Regions from separate parts of the Marisediminicola sp. LYQ134 genome, predicted to be linked through region 2. Evidence: predicted binding sites of a transcription regulator. Region 2 holds the regulator's gene; the other holds the start of a gene.

The links. Region 2 encodes HspR, which represses chaperone genes until heat shock. Its sites were predicted from a motif close to AAGTTGAGTCNNNNNGACTCAACTT; they were not measured.
Region 1: ACLHIH_RS06395 (Hsp20/alpha crystallin family protein) is a predicted target of HspR. The motif match lies at 1,950-1,974, and genes of this name have one in related genera.

Annotation. Positions count from the first base shown of each region.
Region 1 covers NZ_JBKIWP010000001.1:1,332,505-1,335,636, forward strand. The annotation lists gene ACLHIH_RS06385 (aspartate ammonia-lyase) at 1-936, opposite strand, end outside; gene ACLHIH_RS06390 (tryptophan synthase subunit alpha) at 1,571-1,867, shown strand; gene ACLHIH_RS06395 (Hsp20/alpha crystallin family protein) at 2,011-2,457, shown strand; gene ACLHIH_RS06400 (hypothetical protein) at 2,539-2,727, shown strand; gene ACLHIH_RS06405 (glutathione S-transferase family protein) at 2,817-3,132, shown strand, end outside.
Region 2 covers NZ_JBKIWP010000002.1:566,783-569,914, forward strand. The annotation lists gene ACLHIH_RS11325 (nucleotide exchange factor GrpE) at 1-328, shown strand, start outside; gene ACLHIH_RS11330 (DnaJ C-terminal domain-containing protein) at 337-1,329, shown strand; gene ACLHIH_RS11335 (heat shock protein transcriptional repressor HspR) at 1,339-1,764, shown strand; gene ACLHIH_RS11340 (class I SAM-dependent methyltransferase) at 1,920-3,050, shown strand.

The DNA.
Region 1 (3,132 bases), on a different contig from region 2:
GCGCGGGGGCAGGCTGATCTCTCCGAGACCCGCCTGAGGGCCGGACGAGAGCAAGCGCAAGTCGTTGCAGATCTTCGAGAGTTTGACGGCCGCCCTCTTGAGCGTGCCACTGAGCGTCATGAAGATGCCGGCGTCGGAGGTCGCCTCGATGAGGTCGGCCGCGGTCTCCATCTCGATGCCCGTGACGGCGATGAGCTCGTCGAGCACAGCCCTCGCGTAGCGCGGGTCGGCCGTGATGCCCGTGCCGATCGCCGTCGCCCCCATGTTGATCTCGTTGAGCCACGGGATGACCTCGCTCAACCTGTCGTGGTCTTCGACGAGGGTGTGGGCGAACCCGCTGAACTCCTGGCCGAGGGTCATCGGAACGGCGTCCTGCAGCTGGGTACGCCCCACCTTGAGGATGCCCGCGAACTCCGACCCCTTCGCCGCGAACGACACGGTGAGCCGCTTGTGCTCCTCGAGCAGCCGCGTGAGGCCGAAGACCATCGCGAGCTTGATGGCCGTCGGGTAGACGTCGTTCGTGCTCTGGCTGCGGTTGACGTCGTCGAGCGGATGCAGGCTCGCGTAGTCGCCGAGCGGACGACCCAGGATCTGCAGTCCGCGATTGGCGATGACCTCGTTGGTGTTCATGTTCGTCGACGTGCCCGCGCCGCCCTGGATGACCCCGACGAGAAACTGGTCGTGCCACTGGCCGTCGATGATCTCGAGGCAGACCTGCTCGATGACATCCGCCTTCTCCGGCTCGAGCACGCCGATCGCGCGATTGGCTCGTGCCGCCGCTTGCTTGACCCTCGCGAGAGCGCGGATGAGGTCGGGGTACACCGAGATGGGTCGGCGCGTGATCGGAAAGTTCTCGAGGGCCCGCGCGGTGTGGATGCCCCAGAACACCTCGGCGGGGATCTCCATCTCCCCGAGCGAGTCGCGCTCGAGGCGCACGGGGCCCGTCGAGGGGCGACCGAAGTGCCCCGACGACGGCGATGGCGCGGCGGTCGACTCCCCCGCCCCCTCGAACCCCTCGTCGGCGGGCAGTGTCGCGGCGGCGGGGTGCTGAGGTGCGCTGTCATTCACGAGGGTCGCTCCGGTGTCGAGGTCGCGTGGCTTGTGGCCGAGAACGAGACGACTCTACTCGCGGCGTGATCGCGGGCGTCGGATCCGCCGGGGCATCCGCGCGAGAGAAAAACGGTGGGTGGTCGTGCCGCCGAACCGGTGGCGGATGCACCGCCGAGCGGTGTTGCGATGACGGCGACTTCTCGATTGTGGTTAGGCGGCGCTGTCGCCCCCGCGACTCGCCGGCAACCGAGAGTCGCCGTCATCCCTAGCCCCCCGGCTAGTTGTCATTCAGCCTATGGATCTGCTCTGACGACCGCGGCCCCCAGAGAGGGGGTCCAGCATTAGGGGGACGAACGGGGTACATCGCGACCGAGGTCCGCGCCGATCGCCGGGCCTCGCACGCTCGCTCGCTCGCTCGCTCGTGACGCGATCAGGCTTCGCGGGAGCGCGCGACGTAGGGTCGAGGAATGACTGCATCGACCGACTCTCGTCGCGGAACCGAGGCGACGAGAGCGACGGAGTGACGCGCGGGCCGAGCCTCGAGGTTCTGCGGGCGGAAGCACGAGACGAACTGCGCACCGTGATCCTCGATCGGTGCCGCGCGGGCGAGGATCCGTGGGAATTCATGGACGACCTCCCCACGGTCGACGAACTCGTCGTCGCCCTCTTGCGCGCCGATTCGATCGTCGCCGACGACTCGCGCCTCCCGAGCGCCGTGCGCGACTACCGCGTCCTCCGACAGATCGGACTGGATCACCCCGACCTCACGACAACCGTGTGGCGGATGCTCGGCGCGATCGATCTGCCGTCGCGCTGACGCTCCCTCTCCCGTCGAACCCCGAGGGTTTTTTCAGCGTTCTGTGAGTTGCATCGGGCCCATCCGATTCCTACAATTTTGGTAGTTGAGTCACATCGACTCAACTTCACACACCACGAACGATCAACGTGAAGGAGTTGACGATGGCCATGAATTTCGACCCGTTCCGTGAACTGGACCGCGTTGCGGGAGCCCTGTTCGACACCCGACAGGGGCCCCGACTCATGCCGATGGACCTCTACCGCGACGGTGACCACTACGTGCTCGCCGCCGACCTCCCGGGCATCGACCCCGGGTCGGTCGACATCGATGTCGACGGCCAGCTGCTCACCATCCGCGCCGAGAGGACCCTCAGCAACTCGCGCTCGGTCAACTGGCTCTCGCGGGAGCGCCAAGCGGGTTCGTTCCTCCGCCAGCTCAACCTCGGCCAGGGGATCGACACCGAGCACATCGAGGCGAGCTACGACAACGGCGTGCTGAGCGTCACCATCCCGGTGAGCGAGCGGGCCAAGCCGCGCAAGATCGAGGTCACGAACAACACGGGCGCGAGCACCGCCCCGTCGATCTCGAGCGAGACGGTCACCTCGTGACCGAGCGCGGGAGCCGTCGGTCGACGGCTCCCGCGCCGCAACCCCCTTGCACCACGACGGCCGCCGGGCGAAGGTGGGGGCATGAACACAAATCTCCCGTCCGACGGCACCCCCGCAGACAGCAACTCTCCCCTCGACGACGGATCGATCCCCGCCGACGCCGACCTCGTGACCTCGAACGACGCCGACGGTGAATCCGACACGGCGTCCGAGCCCGGGGTCGACCCCGAAGCGGAAGACGAGAAAGACCGCGCCGAGCGCCACTACTGAGTCGCCCTGACCGGTCGCCGGCACCTCTGGCGCTGCACCCGAGCGACACGACTCAGGGTCCTCGCCGCCGGCGACCGTAGGCTCGCGCTATGACTGACGACACTGCCACGCAGACCGCCTACGTCGAGCCGGGCAAAGAGTTCACGAGAGACACGAACTACATCCCCGACCGCATCACGAAAGACGGTCGCGACGGTTGGCCGGTCGCTGCCGACACCTACCGCCTCGTCGCCGCCCGCGCATGCCCGTGGGCCAACCGCTCCGTCATCTCGCGTCGCCTCCTCGGGCTCGAAAGCGCCATCAGCCTCGGAATGCCCGGGCCGACCCACGACTCGCGCAGCTGGACCTTCGACCTCGATGAGGGCGGAGTCGACCCGGTTCTGGGAATCGAACGCCTCCAGCAGG
Region 2 (3,132 bases):
CAACCGCGACGCGGTCATCGCCGAAGTCATCCGCACGCTGCTCCCGGCGATGGACGACCTCACGCGCGCCGAGACGCACGGCGACCTCGAGGGGTCGCCCCTCGCCCTCGTCGCGCAGAAACTGCGCGGCGGGTTCGAGAAATACGGCTTACGGTCGGTGGGGGTCAAGGGCGAACCGTTCGACCCCAACTTCCACGAGGCCCTCGTGCAGCTGCCGTCGCCCGACGTCACGACCAACACGGTCGCCGACGTGATCGAACCGGGCTACGCCCTCGGCGACCGCCTCATCCGCGCCGCCAAGGTCGCTGTCCACGTTCCTGCAGAGTAAGGCGCCGGATGGCCAGCCAGGATTGGTTCGACAAGGACTTCTACGCCGTGCTCGGGGTCGCGAAAGACGCGACCCCGGCCGACCTCAAGAAGGCCTACCGCAAACTCGCCCGCAAGTATCACCCCGACGCCAACCCGGGTGACGCTGCGGCCGAGGCGCGCTTCAAAGAGATCAGCGAAGCCAACGCGGTGCTGAGCGACCCCGAGCAGCGCTCGGAGTACGACCAGATGCGAGCAATGGGTGCCGGTCGAGCGCGCTTCGCCGCGGGCGGTCAGCCTGGCGGGTTCGACGACGTCTTCGGCGGCATGTTCGGCGGGGGAGGTGGCGGCGCGAACCAGCGCACCACCTACTCCCAGCAGGGCGCCGGATTCGAAGACCTCTTCGGTGGGATGTTCGGTGGCGGAGGCTTCGGGCAGTCGACCGGCGGGTTCCGGGGCTCGGGTGCCCCCTCGAAAGGGCGCGACTACACCGCGTCGACGACCCTCGACTTCATCACCGCGATCAAAGGCGACACCATCCGGCTGCAGCCGTCGGAAGGGCGCCCCCTCAGCGTCAAGATCCCTGCGGGCGTCGCCGACGGCCAGAAGATCCGTCTTCGCGGCAAAGGCGAGCAGAGCATCGACGGTGGTGCCGCGGGAGACCTCGTGCTCACCGTCGCCGTTCGCAGGCATCCGGTGTTCGAGCGCGACGGAATCAACCTGCGCGTCGACGTTCCCGTGACCTTCATGGAGGCCACACTCGGCGCGACGATCGAGGTGCCGACACTCGGCGGAGAGCCCGTGCGCCTGCGCGTGGCCCCCGGAACGCCGAGCGGGCGCGTACTGCGCGTCAAAGGGCGCGGCGTCGAGACATCCAAGGGCACGGGCGACCTGCTCGCAACCGTGCTCGTCGCGGTGCCGTCGAGGCTCAGCCCCGCGGCGGAGAAAGCGCTCGAAGCCTTCGCCGCAGAACTGCCCGACGAGAACCCGCGGCTCGACCTGCTGGATCGCGCGAAGGGATAACGAGCGCGCATGAACGAGCACACGCCGATCTTCGCGATAGCGATGGCAGCCGAGCTCGCCGGAATGCACCCGCAGACACTGCGGCAGTACGACCGACTCGGGCTCGTGAGCCCCGACCGCACCGCCGGCAAGTCGCGGCGCTACTCGATGCGTGACGTCGAACAGCTGCGCGAAGTCGGCCGGCTGAGCGCCGAAGGGCTCAACCTCGAGGGCATCCGCCGCATCCTCGAGCTCGAGAACCAGGTGACCGAGCTCTCGGGGCGCGTGCGCCAACTCGAGTCTGCGCTCGCCGACGAGATGCTCAACCGGCCGGGGCGACGCGTGTTCGCGGCGCGGGAATCGGGCGACGTCATCTCGCTGCGCGCCGGCACACGCGCCCAGCGCAGCACCGAAGTGGTCGTGTGGCGGCCGCGGTGGCGGGAGCTCGAGGAGTAGGTCTGTTTGCGAGGGCGGGCGCGGGCGCGGGCCGGCGGGCGCGCGTGCGCGCATCCGGCAACTCGGCGCATCGCGGTCGCAAAACGCTGCACCGCCCATCGTTGAAGGACCGTTTGCGACCGCGATCCGCGCCCGTGTCGCGGGTACCCTCGACTGTGCCCGAATCCCCGTTCTCCTTCGACGCCTTGCGCCGACGCCCCGACGTCGAAGCCGACAACCTCTTCGCCGTCGACGCGAGCGACCGGCTCATCCTCGACGAGGCTGCAGCGGATGTCGCGGCCGCCGGACCGCGCGGAATGGTCGTGATCGGCGACCACTACGGCGCGCTCACCCTCGGCGCGATCGCCGTGCACGGGGCGCTCGACGTGCGCGTGCACCAGGATCCGCTCACGGGGGAGCGGGCGCTCGCGCTCAATGCGGCCGACCAGGGCATCGAGTCGTTCACGCACCATCCGCTCGACGCGTCACTGCTGGCCGGAGCCCGAGTCGTTCTCGCGCAGTTGCCGCGCAGCCTCGACGCGCTCGACGAGATCGCCGCGGCGGTCGCCCGGCACGCCAACCCCGACGTCGTGTTCGTCGGCGGCGGGCGTCTCAAACACATGTCGAGGGCCATGAACGAGGTGCTCGCTAAGCATTTCGGCGACGTGCGCGCCTCCCTGGGGAGGCAGAAGTCCCGCGTGATCACCGCGCGCGGACCGCGCGCCGAGGAGGCGGGCGATGCTCGAGCGTTTCCCCGACGGGAGCATCACGCCGACCTCGACCTCACCGTGTGCGCGCACGGCGCCGTCTTCGCGGGCACCAAGGTCGACATCGGAACGCGCTACCTGCTGAGCTTCCTGCCCGAGATGAGAGCGGATGCCGCGACCGCCGTCGACCTCGGGTGCGGCACCGGCATCCTCGCGTGCGTTCTCGCGCGAACGAACCCGCGGGTCGCGGTGCTCGCATCCGACGAATCGGCCGCGGCCGTGGCATCCGCCCGCGCTACGGCTGAGGCGAACGGCATCGCGCTCACGGTCGAGCGCGACGTCGGATTGTCGAAGCAGCCGGATGGCTGCGCCGACCTCGTGCTGCTCAACCCGCCGTTCCACACCGGGGCGACCGTGCACTCCGGGCTCGCGGGGAGCCTCTTCGAGGAGGCGGCGCGCGTGCTCAAACCGGGCGGCGAACTGTGGACGGTGTTCAACTCGCACCTCGCCTACCGTGCAGCGCTCACCCGCACGGTCGGGCCCACGAGGCAGGCGGGCCGCAACGCCAAGTTCACCGTGACGGTCTCGACCCGGGCCTAACCGCCACCCCGAGAGAACGCAGTTTCCGCGAGGGTGCGCGGGATCCGGCGCACCCTCGCGGAAACTGCGTACTTTGGCGGGG